Regions from separate parts of the Pseudoramibacter faecis genome, predicted to be linked through region 2. Evidence: predicted binding sites of a transcription regulator. Region 2 holds the regulator's gene; the other holds the start of a gene.
What was found. The regulator NrdR, encoded in region 2, represses ribonucleotide reductase genes. The targets are predictions, from matches to a motif close to CACNANATNTNGTG.
Positions count from the first base shown of each region.

Region 1: the regulator NrdR is predicted to act here: its motif matches at 7,543-7,556, upstream of nrdD (anaerobic ribonucleoside-triphosphate reductase).

Region 1 is NZ_JAYFFI010000011.1:26,102-35,440, reverse strand. Features, by position in the region: gene groL (chaperonin GroEL) at 1-1,269, opposite strand, end outside; gene groES (co-chaperone GroES) at 1,319-1,603, opposite strand; gene tsaD (tRNA (adenosine(37)-N6)-threonylcarbamoyltransferase complex transferase subunit TsaD) at 1,730-2,758, opposite strand; gene rimI (ribosomal protein S18-alanine N-acetyltransferase) at 2,780-3,259, opposite strand; gene tsaB (tRNA (adenosine(37)-N6)-threonylcarbamoyltransferase complex dimerization subunit type 1 TsaB) at 3,264-3,950, opposite strand; gene V3C63_RS08095 (hypothetical protein) at 4,109-4,375, shown strand; gene nrdG (anaerobic ribonucleoside-triphosphate reductase activating protein) at 4,687-5,247, opposite strand; gene nrdD (anaerobic ribonucleoside-triphosphate reductase) at 5,272-7,449, opposite strand; gene V3C63_RS08080 (DNA-deoxyinosine glycosylase) at 7,715-8,218, opposite strand; gene V3C63_RS08075 (TMEM164 family acyltransferase) at 8,205-9,005, opposite strand; gene plsY (glycerol-3-phosphate 1-O-acyltransferase PlsY) at 9,126-9,339, opposite strand, start outside.
Region 2 is NZ_JAYFFI010000001.1:116,629-125,967, forward strand. Features, by position in the region: gene V3C63_RS00560 (BaiN/RdsA family NAD(P)/FAD-dependent oxidoreductase) at 1-1,184, opposite strand, end outside; gene mnmM (tRNA 5-(aminomethyl)-2-thiouridylate-methyltransferase MnmM) at 1,220-1,792, opposite strand; gene V3C63_RS00570 (pseudouridine synthase) at 1,785-2,525, opposite strand; gene scpB (SMC-Scp complex subunit ScpB) at 2,522-3,103, opposite strand; gene V3C63_RS00580 (segregation and condensation protein A) at 3,096-3,833, opposite strand; gene V3C63_RS00585 (site-2 protease family protein) at 3,837-4,478, opposite strand; gene lysA (diaminopimelate decarboxylase) at 4,482-5,750, opposite strand; gene V3C63_RS00595 (NUDIX hydrolase) at 5,870-6,397, opposite strand; gene nrdR (transcriptional regulator NrdR) at 6,407-6,859, opposite strand; gene ftsZ (cell division protein FtsZ) at 6,863-7,963, opposite strand; gene V3C63_RS00610 (cell division protein FtsQ/DivIB) at 8,197-8,979, opposite strand; gene murG (undecaprenyldiphospho-muramoylpentapeptide beta-N-acetylglucosaminyltransferase) at 9,013-9,339, opposite strand, start outside.

The sequences.
Region 1 (9,339 bases), on a different contig from region 2:
ATCGTCAACAGTGTCGAGCAATGCGGTTCCGCCGCCGGGAACAATCCCTTCCTGAACGGCAGCTCTGGTTGCATTCAGCGCGTCTTCAATATGGTATTTCATTTCTTTCAGTTCAACTTCTGTGGCTGCACCAACCTGGATCACGGCAACACCACCAGCCAGTTTTGCCAAGCGTTCCTGAAGTTTTTCACGGTCATAATCGGAGTCGGTGGCCGGAATCTGCGCTTTAATCTGTGCAACGCGTTCTTCCACAGCAGTTTTGTCGCCCTGGCCGTCCACGATGATCGTATTTTCTTTATCGACCTTCACCTGACGAGCGCGACCTAATTGTTCGACGGTGGTGTCTTTTAATTCAAGGCCAACTTCCTCGGAAATGACCTGTCCGCCGGTTAAAATAGCAATATCCTGAAGCATGGCCTTTCTTCTGTCGCCAAAGCCTGGCGCTTTAACGGCCACACAATTGAAGGTCCCGCGCAATTTGTTCAAAACCAATGTGGTTAAAGCTTCGCCTTCGACATCTTCAGCAATAATGAGGAGTTTTCCGCCCTGCTGGACAATCTGTTCGAGCACCGGCAAAATTTCCTGGATATTGGAAATCTTTTTATCTGTAATTAAGATATACGGATTATCCAATTCGGAGACCATTTTTTCGGTATCCGTTACCATATAACCTGATAAATATCCGCGATCAAACTGCATCCCTTCGGTAAAGTCCAGTTCGGTTCCCATCCCTTTACCTTCTTCAACCGTGATCACGCCGTCATCGCCAACCTTAGCCATGGCTTCAGCGATCAGCTGACCGATTTTTTCGTTTTGCGCGGAAATCGACGCAACCTGTTCTTTGGATTTGTCGGATTGAACCGGCTGAGACAATGCTTTCAAGCCGTCAACGACTACATCGACCGCTTTTTCAATCCCTTTTTTCAAAACCATCGGATTCGCACCGGCCACCACATTGCGATTGCCTTCCCGGACAATCGCCTGTGCCAAAAGCGTTGCCGTTGTTGTTCCGTCACCAGCAACATCGTTGGTCTTGGTGGCAACTTCCTTCACCAGCTGTGCACCCATATTTTCAAAAGCATCTTCTAATTCGATTTCTTTTGCAATGGTCACACCATCATTGGTGATTGTCGGGGCGCCATATGTTTTTGAAAGCAATACATTTCTGCCCTTTGGTCCCAAAGTAATTTTAACTGCATCTGCCAGCTGATCGACACCACTAATTAAAGCTTCTCTTGCGTCTGCGCGGTATTTAACATCTTTTGCCATACAAATAGCCTCCTCAAATTTAAACTATCAATAAAACGCGTTTTTTTCTTTATTCAACAATCGCTAAAACGTCGCTTTGTTTGATGATCAAAAATTGTTCACCTTCCACTTTGACTTCGTTGCCTGAATATTTGGAATAAATCACCTGATCACCGACCCGAACGTCCAGCGGCACTTTTTTCCCGTCAATCACTTCGCCAGAACCAACAGCGATAACTTCTCCCTGTTGGGGTTTTTCCTGCGCGGAATCCGGTAAAACAATACCAGAACTGGTTTTTGCTTCTTCTTCCTTAACTTTAACGACGAGCTTATCACCCAAAGGTCTTAACTTCATACTAATGCCTCCTATAAGTTAATAAAATAGCACTTCTCTATTAGCACTCAACATATCTGAGTGCTAATAGTATGTTAATCGATTGGCTGAATTTTTGCAATCATTTTTTTAGTTTTTTTATTTCTTTTAAGATAAAGAATCAGCCAATTGCGCCGGCAGTTCCAATCCCGGTTCTGCATTCAAATCCCAACCGGACAGGCGGCCGGCTTTAAAATCATAGTAAGCGCGTGCTCCAATCATTGCAGCATTATCCGTGCACAATGTCAACGGCGGATAATACAGCTCCCATCCATTTTCCTGACTTGCCTGCTTCAAAGCGTCGCGAAGCCCGCGATTGGCAGATACGCCACCAGCGACACAAATTTTATTCATCCCGGTTGATCTAGCGCAGTCTATGGTTTTCTTCACAAGCACTTCAACCACAGCCGCCTGAAAAGATGCGGCAATATCCTCCGGCTTATAAGCGATATTTTTCATGTTGTAATGATTCAAATAGTTTAAAACGGCAGACTTTAATCCGGAAAAACTAAAATCAAAGGTATCTTTTTCCAGAAAGACACGTGGAAAATCCACAAAACCCGGATTACCTATTTCGGCGGCTCGGTCGATGGCCGGACCGCCGGGATAAGGGTAACCTAAAACACGAGCCACCTTGTCAAATGCCTCTCCAGCCGCATCATCCCTTGTTTGTCCCAAAATAATATTGCTCTCGTAGTCCTCTACCAAAACCAAATTTGTATGACCGCCAGAAACCACCAATGCCAAAAACGGCGGCGTTAACGCAGGAAAAGCCAAATAATTTGCCGCAATGTGGCCCTCGATATGATTGACACCAATCAACGGCTTTCCCAACGCATAAGCCAACGCCTTGGCTTCTGAAACCCCCACCAAAAGCGCGCCGACCAATCCTGGGCCGCGGGTTACGGCGATCGCGTCAACCGCTTTGAGGGTTAAACCGGTGTCATCCAGTGCATCTTGAATCACATAGGGCAGTTTTATAACGTGATTACGCGATGCAATCTCCGGAACCACACCACCGTATTTACGATGGATCGCGATTTGTGTATAAATTTGATCCGCCAAAATTTTTCGACCGTCTTCGACGATGGCAACAGATGTCTCGTCGCAAGAAGTCTCAATGCTCAAAATTTTCATATTCACATTCCACTTCTCTATTCATAACGGGACCGACATCAAATAAGCGTTCGAGCCATCGGGATAATATCGCTCACGCTTTCCAATGATTTCAAATCCCAGGTGACGATAAAGTTTGAGGGCTTGATGATTTTTTTGCCTGACTTCCAGGGTCATTTCTGTGCAGCCATTCAAACGTGCATAATCCATCATGGTTTTCATCAATCGTCGACCGAGACCGCGCTGCTGCCAATCCGGTAACACGGCAACCTTCATGATCTGCGCTTCATCCGCCACACACCATTCACCGGCAAAACCAACCACTTGCAGTGCCTGTTCTTGCCCTGACGAATGCTCGATAATCACATAATGAGCTAATGGATTTTTAATTTCCTGAAAAAATGAAGCCTCCTTCCAGGGAACCAGTCCTGCGTCTCGGTCGATCGTCAGGACCTGGGCAATATCGGCGCGAATCATCGGCCGAAGACCAAAAGAAGATGGGCTCAAAACTTCATCTGCCATTTTATTAGCCGAATCTTTCTTCCGCAGAGGATTTGCGAATATAGTTTAACGTGGCCTGCATGCAATCTGTCGTTTGACCTGCAGCAATTTTCTGCATCCCGATTTGTGCTGCAGAAGAAGCTCGATTCATCCGTATAAATGGCGGTGCACAAACACCCTCGGATAGCAATTCACATAAATGCTCGCCGTATTTTTTGACGCCGTCTCCTACAAAATAAATGGGTCCAGCATAGTCCTTTAAGATATCCGCCAACACATCGACCGTGCATACCCGTTCTGATAATACCGTTCGCAAGCTATTTGCCGTCGGCCGATAAGCCGCTGTGTATACTTGCTGCCGCTGTGCATCCAAAATGGGACAAACCAATCCATCCGCACAATACAAATTAGCCGCCAACGCCTCCAATGTCGAAACGGTCACCATTGGTTTGCAAAGGGCCTGCGCAAATCCCTTGACCGTCGCTATACCAATGCGCAAGCCGGTGAAAGAGCCGGGACCGTTCACCACGCCGAAAACATCAATCTCTTGAATAGATAATCCAGAATCCTGCAGCATATGGTCAATCGCCGGCAACATTTTTTCGGAATGCTTTTTGCGATAATTGACAATCGTTTCTGCCATCAAACGATCATCATCGATCACTGCAGCACTGGCCACAATCGTTGCCGTGTCCACTATCAATAATTTCATTATTATTCCTTTCAGTACTTATTATCCAATCAGACAATCAAAATTCAAGTTTATAATCTGTGATATAATAACAAATAATTGATGTTCTTACAATTTTACGAATAAAACTGTTATATCTTTGCTCTGCAATGGGCTTAAATTAATGAAAGGACTCCCTTATGTCTCGTCAATACAGTTATCCTGCCGTTTTTGATATTCACCCCGCTTTTTTCACCATCACTTTTCCGGATCTGCCGATTGAACCGATCCGATTCGCGGCTGAGGAGATCGCTGAATCCTTCGATCACGCTGCGACTGTTTTAGGGAATTACATTTCGGAATCCTTAATTTTTGAAACGCCACTCCCCGAACCAACCCCTTTGGCGGTTCTCCCTTTAACATCAGCACAAAAGGGTGTCATGATCACCATTTCAGAAGTTTTATAATCTATTTTCCTTACTCAGTTCCCCCGGATAAATTTCGTTTTTATTCACATAACACAATGGCATTCGCCATCGAATGTATCCTTGTTTGCTCTTTTAAGGTATTCAAGCTTTGATCAAACATCTGCCTTTAATTTTATCTTACTTTATCTATGCATAATTTTTATTCTGAATTTCTGCCACAAAAAAAGCCACCACATCTGGCGGCTCCCAATCCGAGTATAGAGAGACCCTTTACTTTATCGCAAGATTTTCTGATAAAAAAGATCAAATCATTGCACTCTCAAATACCAATCCGTTTGAATCGACATCACTCAATGCACTTGATTGGAGATCGAAACGTTTCGGTCATCCCACAAAACCACCTTCTGCTTTTGCCGAGAATTTTTAACGTCAATGATCCGCTGATTGACACTGCCGCGGTATAATAAAGTAATGTCCTTTTGCTCTTGCACAAAGCGACCATCCACCAGCACATCCGTCAGGTCAAGGATCGCCTGTGTCGTTTCTGACGGATCCGTCGACAACACCTCATAGGTAAATCCAGTGTAAATCCACAAATCCATCTGGGGGAAGACTTGTTTAAAACGCATCAGAAAAGGAAGCAACGCTCGTTGATTTTCCGGTTCCATCGGCTCCCCACCCAGCAACGTCAGGCCACGATAGCAAGGTTCTCGGAGATCGGATAAAATCTTTTCATGAACCGACGTCGAAAAGACCTTCCCGTAATTAAAATCCCAAGCCACTTGATTGAAACAACCCGGACATGCGTGGCGACAGCCTGACACAAACAAGCTCAAACGAATGCCCGGACCATTGGCAATATCATGCTCATGAATCGAAGCATAATGCATCATTTCTTTCCTAACTTCCATTATTTCCAATAAAATCCATATTGATTACAAATGAAGTACGCGCTCTTTAATCTCTTGCGTTCGTCCCTGATTAAAGCCGGTTGCGCCACCGAGATAACCACAAACACGCCGCACCACTGACATTTTGTTTAATTCGCGGTTGCCGCAATTAGGACATTCCCAGATCAATTTACCAGCTTCATTCTCTACGGCCTTGATTTCGCCATCGTAACCACACACTTCACAAAAATCACTTTTGGTGTTTAATTCTGCATAGGTGATATGATTATAGATATGCTTCATCACTTCCAAAACCGCCGGAATGTTATTCTGCATGTTTGGCACCTCCACGTAAGAAATAGCGCCTCCCGGTGATAAACGCTGAAAATCCGCTTCAAACGTTAATTTGCTAAAAGCATCAATGGGTTCCGTCACATGAACGTGATAAGAATTGGTAATGTAATTTTTATCCGTCACCCCTTTGATGATTCCAAATCGTTTTTGCAAACACCTGGCAAATTTATAGGTCGTTGATTCCATCGGTGTCCCATAAACCGAATAGGCAATGTTTTCTTCTGTCCGCCACTCTTGGCATTTATCATTCAGCTTTTGCATCACGGCCAATGCGAAATTTTTCGCTTTATCGTCCGTGTGCGATTTACCCGTCATGTAACGACACGTTTCATACAACCCCGCATATCCTAAGGAAATCGTGCTGTAACCACCATAAAGCAGTGCATCAATCGTTTCTCCTGATTTTAGTCGTGCCAACGCACCATGCTGCCATAAAATCGGCGCCACATCAGAAGGCGTTCCCAAAAGCCGTTCGTGACGGCAGCGCAAAGCTTTGTGACAAAGTTCCAGCCTTTCGTCTAAAATCTCCCAGAATTGGACCATATCCCCTCCGGATGAACACGCCGCATCCACCAAATTAAGCGTCACCACGCCTTGATTGAAGCGACCATAAAATTTATGACTGCCGTCTGAATTTCGCTGTGAATCTTCCACCGTCAAAAAACTGCGACACCCCATGCAGGTATAGACATTGCCTTGTTTGAGTTGTTTCATGATTTTAGCTGAAATATAATCCGGCACCATGCGTTTGGCCGTGCATCGCGCAGCCAAATCGGTCAAATACCAATACGGGGCTGATTCGTAAATATTGTCTTCATCCAGCACGTAAATCAACTTGGGGAACGTCGGCGTAACCCAGACATCCTGTTCATTTTTAACGCCCGTGATGCGCTGATTGAGCACTTCTTCTATGATAAGGGCCAGATCCTTACGCACCTGCCCGTCCGGCACTTCATCCAAATACATAAACATTGTGACAAACGGCGCCTGCCCATTACACGTCATCAATGTGATCAATTGGTACTGAATGGTTTGAATACCGCTTTTAATCTCTTCTTTTAAACGTGCAAAAACGATCTTTTCGATAATCTCACGATTCATAACTTCGTCGCAAAGCCTGCGTTCTTCAATCACTTGCTGGCGGATTTTTTGTCGGCTCACGTCGACAAATGGCGCCAGATGCGAAAGTGTAAAGGATTGCCCCCCATATTGGTTGGAAGCCACCTGTGCCACGATCTGCGTAGTAATATTGCATGCAGTATAAAAACTATGGGGTTTATCAATTTTCGTGCCGGAAATAACCGTCCCATTTTGCAACATATCTTCCAAGTTGATCAAATCGCAATTATGCTCGCGCATGGCAAAATAATCAGCGTCGTGAAAATGAATAATCCCTTCTTCGTGGGCCTTCACCACATCTTCTGGCAAGAAAAGCCGTTTGGATAAATCCTTGCTGACCTCCCCGGCGATATAATCGCGTTGCGTAGAATTAATTGTTGGATTTTTATTGGCATTCTCCTGTTTGACCAATTCATTTTCACGATTAATCAAAGCTAAAATTTTACGATCTGTCGTATTTGACCGGCGAAGGGCTGTCCGCTTATCCCGGTAATGCATATACGCCTGGGCTACCTCATACCCACGCATTTCCATAATGCCCGTTTCGACCAAATCCTGAATATCTTCAACACCAACCGCATGCCGATAGGTAGAAATTTGTTTTTCCACATTGTCAGCTACCGCCTGAATTTGGGCCGCATTTAACTGACGAATGGGATTCACTTCTGTATTGGCTTTTGTAATCGCGTTAACGATTTTATCGATATTAAATAAAACTTCTTCGCCGTTTCGCTTAATCACATTCTTCATGAGAATTCTCCATCTTTTCATTTTCTTCAAAGTTTGGGACAGATGTTATTATACGCTCGCCATAATTGAGATTCAAGTAAAATCGAAACTGAACTCTATATTTTGTGTTTGTAGTTTTAAAATCACCAATATTTAGGGTTTATTTTCTCAAAGCAAAGATGACATGATTGTCATTTTATATTCTTCCGGAGTTTATAAGCAGATTCAACTGTGTTGCACTTGACTTGACAATTCAAGAATAAAAAAGCCGCTTACCAGCGGTTTATTATAACGATAATATCGATCGATATGCATCGATCAAATCTTCCAAATGCATTTGGGCATTGGCCGGACTGGTGGACGGGAGTCCCAAATGCGACAGTCTGCTGATCTGTGGATCTAAGGCCCAATACTCTCGGAATAATTTTGTCGCTTTTCCCCCAGTAGTAACAATTCCCCGAATGAGAGTTTGTGATACGATCGCTGTCAAATCATTATAATGCACATTTTTGATAGATGTATCCGAGGCCCCTCGAATATCACAACTGCCAATCACATCCCACAATGCCAGTGAATGTTTTTTGAGAAATAACTGTTTCTGTTCGATACTCTCCGGTACCATTTCCTGATAAACACCGGCCAACGTTTTCCAAAAGCGATTGCGCGGATGACCGTAATAAAATCCGACTTCCCGCGATTTGGGAGATGGCAAGGAACCTAAGATTAAAATCTGTGAGTGCGCATCGTAAAAAGGGACCAACGTGTGCTCAATATGTTCATACGCGGCCATGTAAGAATGCCACCTTTCTTTTTTCCGGCGGATACGGCCGATGATTGGCCATCCAAAAATCGAACCGCCGAAGCAATCTTGTTGCAAAATCTATCCCGAAAATCAGAATAGGCAGCACGACGAGCCAATAGTAAGGGGCCGCAATTGCGCTGATTACCGGGATCCCTCTTGCATTGCGCATCAAAAGATAATTTGCATTAAAAATTGTCGACGCCCAAAAAGCAACTGCCAAAATAATACCCACGCCGACCAGTTGCTTTCCTATCTGTTTGAGAGAACGATGATACCCCTGCTTCGACGACATTGGCATACTTAGCGCAATGGTAACCATTAAACCATGGGAAACCATACTCTGAACGGACATCACATGAATACCGGCGTAATCGTAAAAGACCCAAAGCGGATAAATCAATACTGCAACACCACCAAGAAATGCTGCCACATCAACATAAGGATAGAGTTTTTCAAGCCGAAACATTGCTATAAATGGCAAAACCATGCAAATTTGATTGCACCAATCAAAACGAAAATTCGTCCAATGCATACCGTAGTAATACGTGCGCCATGCAATTCGGAACAATTCCAACAACAGCATCAAAACGCCTAAAACTATCAAAACCTTTTGGCTAAAATAGGGATTTTGCTTTCGTTTCTGAACGGCCATAATGGTCACAATCGCGCAGACAATCAGTGTTGCCAGCACAATGTGTGCTTGGGAAAACACGCGATTCTGCCGAATGACATCCTGCGGCTTAAAATAATGATTGTAAAAATAGTTTATACCCATGAGCTCATTCCGTTCCGTTTTATTAATTCGATCCTCGATCTGTTGATCATCATAACAAAAAGACCTGAAAAGCGCAAACACGCTCTCAGGTCTTTTATGAAGCAATAATCGAATGCAGTATTATTTTTTCATGTCCACACGCTGACCAATTTTGCTTTCAGTGCCGTTTAAAATTCGTTTGATGTTGCTGCGGTGCTGAATGTCTGTTGACAGCGCCATAAAAATTGTCAGTGCCAAAGTCGGAAGATTATGCACCCCCAAAAAGCCGAGAGCTACAAACGGCAAAATGGTCATCCCCATCATTGAAGAAAGAGAAACCATTCTGAAAATAACT
Region 2 (9,339 bases):
GCAATTTGAATATTAAAGCCACCGGTGAACCCGTCGACATCGATCATCTCCCCGGCAAAATAAAGGCCGGCGATCCGTTTAGAAGCCATGGTTTTAGGATTGATCTCCGCGGTGGATACCCCGCCGGCCGTCACAATCGCCGTATTGGGATCATAAAAACCCCGAATGGTAAGGGGCAGATGTTTTAACACCGCCGTTAAGGATTTGCGTTCAACCCGACTGATCTGGTTGATTTTTTTATCGCCGACGACACCCGCCGCCGCCAAAATCACGGGGATCATCCGCTTGGGCAAAAGCGCTTTCAGGGTGTGATCGATTTGACGGTTTTTGAATTGATCAAAATCCCGCAACAGCCTGGCATCCAACTGCGCTTCGGTCAGTGCCGGTTTGAGATCCAGCACCACTCGATAGCGCTCCGGCGCTTCGTCCATCAGTGCCGAAAACGTCAAAATCAACGGGCCGGAAAGTCCAAAATGAGTCATCAGCACTTCGCCGCGCAATTTGGTCTGGAGCCGCTCTCCGCAATAAAGCGCCGCCTCAATGTTTTTAAGTGTCAGCCCCTGAAGGACCTTTAGCCAGGTTTCTTTGATCTCTATCCCCACAAGGGATGGCCTGCAGGGCGCCAGGGTATGACCCAGCCGCTCGGCTTCCCGCAAGCCCCAGCCGTCGGACCCTGTCGAGCGATAGCTCAGTCCGCCGGTGGCCATCACAACCTTGTCGGCTGCCAGTGTCTCGCCGCCGACCAGCGCCACCCCGACGGCCCGGTCCGCCGCCACCAAAATCGCCGTCACCTCGGCATGCAGGCGCACATCCACCTGGGCCGCCCCCAGCGCTTTGCCAAAGGCGCGGATAATATCGCTGGATTTGTCGCTCACCGGGAACACCCGATTGCCCCGCTCCACCTTGAGCGGGCAGCCCTGGGACTCGATCAGCGCCATCAGGTCCCAGTGACTGAACCCCGCGATGGCCGAATACATGAACCGGGCGTTGTGCACCACATTGTCGAGAAAAGTGTGCTCGTCGCAATCGTTGGTCAGATTGCAGCGTCCCTTTCCCGTGATATACAGTTTTTTGCCGAGCTTTTCGTTTTTTTCAAGCAGAGTCACCGAATCTCCGCTTTTCGCCGCGGCCAGGGCCGCCGTCATGCCGGCCGGCCCGCCGCCGATTACGATTGTCTTTTTCATATGGAGCCATTATATCACAGGGGCGGCCGATCCGCTCATCCTTTTTTGCGGATCACATAGGCCACCGGCGCCCCGTGATGATTCTCGACACTGAAGCGATAGGCCTCAAAACGGCGATCGAGCGCCCGCACCCATCCGGCCACGCCCTCGGCCTCCGCGCAGCCAGAGGCGTGCGCATAGGCGCAAATCGTCAGGATTCCGCCCTCGGCCAGCACCTTCGCCGCCGCGGTCAGCGCGGTCATCGTCGTTTCCCGCCGGGTCACCACAGCGGGATCGCCCCCGGGAAAATAGCCGAGATTAAACATCGCCGCGCGAATCTGGGCATCGCGAACGATCGCCGGCACCGCCCCCAAAGTCTCGTGCCCCTGATGATACCAATGCACCGGCCCCGCCCATTGGCGTTCGGCCAGTTTGTCCCGGGCCATCATGAGTGCCGCTTCCTGAATATCAAAGCCGTATACCCGGCCAGTCACCCCAACGGCTTCGGCCAGAAAACAGGTGTCTTCACCGGTGCCCACCGTCGCGTCAAGGGCACTGTCCCCGGGGATGAGCACCTCGGCCACACAGGCGCGCACAAAATCCGTCTGTCTGCGAAAATGCTCAAGCATCGGCTTCCCCCTGAACTTCCCGGCGCAATTTTGCCACTTCATCCGGGCGCAGATGCCGCCATTCCCCCGGTTTGAGGGTGTCGTCCGCAATGTCGCCGATGGCCGTTCGCCGCAGCGCCACCACCGGGTGGCCCACCGCCGCGCACATCTTGCGAATCTGACGCTTTTTGCCTTCGTGAAGGGCAATGGACAGCCGTGTGGAGCCCCGCTTGTGCTGCAGCACGGTCACTTCCGCCGGTTGGGTTCGGTAGGTTTTTGTGCCTGCATCGTCCAGCGGGATCGCAACCCCTTCGCGCAGCGCCGCCAATGCCGGCGCCGTCACCCGGCCCTTCACCACCGCCTCATAAACCTTGCCAAGATGATAACTGGGGTGGGTCAGCCGAAAGGTGAGATCCCCATCGTTGGTCAAAATCAAAAGCCCCTCCGTATCCTTGTCGAGGCGACCGATGGCATAAAGCCGCGCGTCCGCCGCCACCAAATCGAGAATCTTGCGCTCGGCGTGGGCATCTTCGCTGGTGGTCACCACTCCCCTGGGCTTGTTGAGCAGAAGATAGACTTTTGTCTCCGGCGCGATGGGCTTCCCATCCACGAGCACCGTATCCCCAGGCCGCACCTGCTGCCCCAGAGTGTCGATCACGACCCCATTAACGCGCACCCGTCCGGCGGCAATTATCGCCTCGGATCTGCGGCGGGAGGCCACCCCGCATTGGGCCATGTATTTTTGAAGTCTCATGCATCCTCCTGTGTTTCGGCCGGCGCTTCCTCTTCTTCCGGCACTTTAAAATCAGCTACCGGCGGCAAATCGTCCAGGCCCTCAATGTCCAACGCTTTTAGAAAGGCCGGCGTCGTCACATAAAAAAAAGGCCGCCCCGGCGCTTCCTTTCGCCCTGCTTCGGCAATGAGCTCGTGATCCAGAAGATTTTTGATGGAGCTCGCCGAAGAAACCCCGCGAATCCGCTCGACATCCACCCGGGTTACCGGCTGCTGATAGGCGATGATTGCCAGGGTTTCCATCGCCGCCCGGGACAGCGCCCCGTTTTTACCGAAGTGCTGGACCTTTTTGATTACCGGATACAGCGAAGGTTTGGTCGAAAGCTGCCAGCTGTCCCCGACGCGCGCCAGCCGCAGCCCACGGTCTGCCTCGCCGTAGCGCGCCTGAAGCGCCGCAAGATACCCCAGGATCTCTTCCTCGGTCAGGCCCACCGCATCGGCCAGCGCCGAAGTCGCCACGGCGTCGCCACAGGCAAAAAGAATGCCTTCCAGCCAGCCGAAAATCGGCGCTTCAAAATCATTGTGATTGAGTTCATCCATAGGGTTCCCTCCGATTGCCAATTAAAATATCCGCAAACTGCCGGCGCTGCTGTGCCGTGATGCGCCCCGTTTTAAACAGTTCCAATACCGCCAAAAAGGATGTCACCACTTCCCCGGTTTGATGGTCGCGCACAATCCGCGAAAAAGCGACCGATTGCCGCGGGGCACCGGTCAATGCGGTCTCAATGCGCGCAATTTGCTCCTCGGTGGTGTAAAGGTCCTGGACGAGCTTCGTCTGGGGCACATCTTTAAAGGAATGATCTTCCCGCCACCGGTCTATCAGGCGCCGATAACCGGCGGCCAGAGCTCCGGCCTCGACGCGCACCGCCTTTTCTTCCGCAGTCAGCGGCAGATACATCGGATCCCGATACACCGCCCCGCTGTAACGGGCGAGCTCCCGTTCCAGATAAAAACTGGCTGCTTTATAAAGCTGATAAGCTGCCAGCTGCTGCATCAACAGCGCTTCTGAATCTTCTTCTTCCGCTGTTTCGGTCTCTTGCCGCGGCAAAAGGCGCTTGGCTTTAAGGGCGATCAGGCGGGACGCCATCACGATAAACGCACTGGCAACACTTAAATCCATTGCCTGCCAACTCCGAATCGTTTCCAGATACTGGGTGGTGATGGTCGAAATGGACACATCATAAATGTCCATTTCGTTTTTTCGGATCAGAGTCAAAAGCAAATCCATCGGTCCCTCGAAATCATTGATATGCACCTGATAACTCTGCACAGTTCACCCCAGGATCCATAAAAAAATAGGATTTAAAATCGCGCCGTAAAGATTCAGAATCCCGCTGACAATCGGCGTGATGACGGCGCCGAAAACCCCGGTGAACATCAAAATTAAAAGCACCCAATAGCCGTAATGGGAAAACGCCGCATAGCGCCGCTGTGTTTCATAGGGTAAAAACTCCCGAAGCACCTGGGATCCGTCCAGCGGCGGAATCGGAATTAAATTGAAAATACCGAACATCACGTTGTACAGATAAATGTTCTGCAGGATCAGCTGCAAAATCATATTGTTTAGCGGCAGGCACGCGTCATAGGCTGCCATTCCGATAAAACCCAGAAAGAGATTTGTCAGACAGCCCGAAAGGGCCACCGCGATCATTCCCTTGCGCCGGTCTTTAAAATTGTCGGGGTTGACCGGCACCGGCTTGGCCCAGCCAAAGCGAACGAAAATCAGCGCCAGCAACCCGATGGGATCAATGTGTTTGAGCGGATTAAGGGTCAATCGGCCGGCCAATTTCGGCGTGTCATCGCCCATGGCTTCAGCGGCATAGCCGTGGGCCGCTTCGTGAAAACAGATCGCGATGAGAATGCCCGGAATCGAAAAGATTAGATTTAAAAAATAGTCGCTTGAAAAATGAAACATTGTCTATAACCATTCCGGAACCCGGTCAAAGCGCAGGAGTTCCTCATCCGTTTCTCGCTCGACGATCACCGCATCCCGATCGCCGGACAACAGCACCACCGCCGGCCGCCCAAAGCGGTTGTAAACGCTGGCCATCGTGTAATTGTAGGCCCCGGTGTTGGTCACCATCAGGGTGTCGTCCACTGTCGGCTGATTGAGCGGCATTTCCGCGATAAGCTGATCGTTTTCGCAGGCGCGTCCGCTGATCCGGCAGAGTTCCGGCCGCTCCTCCGTCTTGCCGTTGCAGATAAATGCTTCGTATTGCGCCCCGTAGAGGGCCGGCCGCGGATTGTCGTTCATACCGCCATCAATCGCCACGTACTTGCGAATCCCGGGGATGGTTTTCACCGTTCCCACCGTATAAAGGGTTACCCCCGCTTCACAGGCGATAAACCGACCGGGCTCCACCACTAGTTTCGGGCAGGCGATTTTGTTTTCATCGCACCAATTTCTGACATGGCTGACCATCCGCGGAATGTATTTTAGGGTATCAAAGCTTTCATCGCCGGTCAGATAGGGGATGCCGAAGCCGCCGCCGAGATTGAGATCCGTCAGCGGCACTCCGTCTTCAAGCAGGGCCTTGTAGAGTTTTAACATGCGATCCGCTGCCAAAACAAAGGGCTTATCGTCCACAATCTGCGAACCGATATGACAATGCAGCCCATCGACAGTTATGCCGCGCATCTGCGATGCCTTGCGCACCACGGCCTTCGCCTGCTGATAGGGAATCCCAAATTTGGAATCCTCTGTCCCGGTCTGGATCAGCTCATGGGTATGGGCCTCCACGCCGGGCGAAATGCGAAACATGACGGCGATTTCTGCCCCGGTTTCTGCCTGAATCGTTTCAAGGCGGGCCAGTTCATCCTCGCTGTCGACAACAATGTGCCCGACCCCATGTTCAACCGCATAGCGCAGTTCGTCCACACGCTTGTTATTGCCGTGAAAACAAACGCGTTCCGCCGGGAATCCCGCTTTTAAAGCGGTCATGATTTCCCCGCGGGAGACCGCGTCCAGCGAAACGCCTTCCGAAGCGATAATCCGGCACATCGCCAGGTTGATAAAGGCCTTCCCCGCATAATTGATATCGTAAGCCGCGCCGGTCAGATTAAACGCCTTTTTGATCGCCTTAATGCGACCGCGGATCATATCTTCGCTCATCACATAGAGTGGGGTTCCGTATTTTTTTGCCAGGGCAACCGTATCAAATCCTGCAAATGTTAAATTCTCTGCCATGTGTTAACTCCTCGTCATCGATTTATTTGTGTGAATTCGCCACAATCATGGCCGTAACGCAATAGAAAATAAGAGGTGATCTGTGGCCGTTTCGACGCCATCGATCACCTCAATAATGTTTAAGAATGTGAGAAATAATAACCTAAGGCGCAAACGGTTTTTGCGTCTGTAAAATACTGTTTGTCGTAAAGTGCACGGACCGTTTGAATAGGCAAGCGAACCACCTCAATAAATTCATCGTCATCGGCTTCAAGCGATTGATGCTCAAGCTGCGTGGCAATAAAAAGAAAGGTCTCTTCATCGCAGCAACCGGGTGTCGGCCAGACTTTACCGCAGGGAATTAACACTGTCGGTTTCAGTCCAATTTCCTCCTGCAATTCACGCGTACCGGTCATCTCCGGTGTCTCTTTGCCTTCCATCAAACCAGCCGGAATCTCCAGCAGATAATCTTCAATCGCGGAGCGATATTGCTTGACAAAAAGCATCGTGTCACCATCAACCGGCAATACACCAACACCGTTGCGATGTTTAACGATTTCCCGCTTGGCCAATTTGCCGTTGGGCAGCTTGACGGTGTTCAACTTTAAATCGAGAATTTTCCCCGCGTAAAGCACTTCCGATGTGACGATTTTCTCTTCATTATCCAAAGGACCTCCTCATTCGGCCATGAGCTTATCCAGTTCACTTTTAAAAGTTTCGACGTCTTTGAACTCGCGATACACGGACGCAAAGCGTACATAAGCCACTTGGTCAATCTTCTTGAGCTCATCCATCACCCGCTCGCCGATATAAATGGATGATACTTCTTTGTCTTCAATCTGATACAATTCCCGTTCCAGATTGTCAACCAGCTTTTCAATCGTCGCAATGGCAACCGGACGTTTTTCACAGGACTTGATGATCCCATTGTAAATTTTATTGCGGTCATAGGCTTCCCGCTGTCCGCTTTTTTTCACAACAATGAGCGGAATGTTTTCAATCCGCTCATAGGTCGTGAATCTTTTTTTACAATGTTCACATTCCCGTCGGCGTCGAATCATCGTGTTGTCATCGGCAGGTCTGGAATCAATGACTTTGCTGCCGTCGTAATTGCAAAACGGGCACTTCATACCTTAGTCTTCTTTATTTAAAAACGTCGGAATGGTGAACAGATCTTTCGAATCGTTTCTGGCCGGCTGTACGTTTCTGTTCGGCTGTTTCTGAGCACGCTGCTGGGACTGGGTGCCTTCTTTGATCGCCTTTAATTCTTCGCTTTCTTCTGCCGGCAAAAATCCGGTTGCAATCACCGTGATCTGGATTTCGTCGCCCATGCTTTCATCGATGGTAGCCCCAAAGATTACGTTAGCGTCTTCGTCACAGGCTTCGCGGGCGATAGTTGCCGCTTTATCCACTTCAAACAGGGAAAGATCATCACCAGCTGTGATATTGAGCAGCACACCGGTTGCCCCGTTGATTTCGGTTTCGAGCAGGGGGCTCAGAATCGCTTCCTTGGCAGCTTCTTCCGCTCGGTTTTCGCCGGTGGCGCGGCCAACACCCATGTGCGCCAGGCCCGCATCCTGCATGATGGTTTTCACATCGGCAAAGTCAAGGCTGACAAGACCCGGCATAGAGATCAAATCAGAGATGCTCTTAACCCCCTGGAGCAGAACGTCATCCGCCAGCTTAAAGGCTTCTCTTAACGAGGTGGATTTATCTGCCATCCGCAGCAAACGGTCATTTGGAATAGTTACCAATGCATCGACGTTATCTTGAAGGAAGTCACAGGCAATTTGCGCATTGCGCATGCGAACCCGCCCCTCGAAAGAGAATGGTTTCGTCACAACGCCAATGGTCAAAATACCCATTTCCTGCGCAATTTTAGCAATAATCGGTGCAGCACCGGAGCCAGTGCCGCCGCCCATGCCAGCCGTTACGAAAAGCAGGTCCGTACCCTGAATGACTTCGGCAATGGCATCTCGGCTTTCCTCCGCGGAGCGCTGCCCCATTTCCGGGTTTCCGCCGGCACCCAGACCGCCGGTTGTTTTTTCGCCGATTTGCAGACGCTTTTCTGCCAATGTCAGGGCAAGCGCCTGATTGTCCGTATTGATCGAAACAAAATCCACGCCCTTCAACCCGGATTCAATCATGCGGTTAACGGCATTATTGCCGCCGCCGCCAATGCCGACAACACGAATTTGAGCAAAATTATCGTTGTAGTTGTCCAGTTCTATCACTTTACTTCCTCCTGGTTCTCACATCTATATTGCTTATTTTAATGGGTTTGCTTTATTTTCTCATGGTTTATACCGTTTTATTGTATCGTTTTCTACTGGATATTTCAAGCGCGTAAACAATTTTTACAGTATTCTTTTTTTATAATAACCCTTCTTTTTTAACTTTGCAATACAGCAAGATTTTTTTTGCATTTTTTATGAATGTTTTTGCATTTTTGTGCCACACAACCTAACTAACGATTCCTGACAATTGGATAAGGGCCGGTTGTCAAATCTACGTTCATATTGCTTTGCTTCTGAGAAAACAATGTTTGAATATAATCCATGTGCTTCTGCAGATTCCCGACGCCAACCACCTCGACATTGAGATTCGATTTGGTAATGATTCGATAGGTATTGTCCGACGTATAGGCCACTTCGGATACCTTTGTCAACATGCCACCGGCTTCCAAAGTCTTTAGAATAGCAAACGCTTCATCTTGCCTGCGCCAGGGTGCAAGCGACAAGGTCTCGCCCGCACGATAACGTCCCTTCAACGTCAAACCCGAGAGCAAAGGCACATTCGTGTTGCTCAAATAAGGCGACGTCATCACCACTTTCCGCCGATTGCTGACGTAATAAATCTGCGATCCATCGTTGATGGCGCACAAAATCGGCATCTCTTTCACATCGACAACCAGCGTATCTGGAAACGCCCGAACGATGGCAACGCTTCGCACGTGAAGACTATCTTTGATGTTGGCCGCCAACTCGTTGAGATTGACCGTTAGAATGTTCTGACCGATGACCGTCGCCGCTTGATCCTTCACGCTCTGGTCATCAATGGTGACGTTACCCCGAATCTTGATGTTGCGAATGGTCAAATCCACAGGCCGCACCGTCCCGGAAAGCCAGTAACCGCCAACGCCCAAAATAGTGCCTAACACAATCATGATAAGCAGAATACGCAAAAACCGCTTGCGTTTGCTTTTTTTTAAACGCTTGGCAATACGCGCTCGTTTTGGGTCCTCTGCCACCGGCTCACCCCCCTTCACCATTTTGCGCGGTGCCTACTCGCCCATCAGAGCGAGCGCCTTTTCAACAATGCGTTCATCTGCATCCAGTTTTGCGTAGGCCAGTGCCTTTTGGGCCATCGCCTGACGCTTGTCCGCATCGCCGATCAGCGTCTCAGCTGCCGCGATCAATCTTTCACCGCTCAGATCCTTTTCCTCGATGACGACGGCCGCCCCGGCTCTCGCCATGGCCACCGCGTTAAATTTCTGATGATCTCCTGCCGCATAGGGATACGGGATCAAAATGCACGGCGTCCCGGACGCAGCCATTTCTGCAATGGAGGAGGCTCCGGAGCGCCCGATGATCAGATCCGCCGCCCCTAT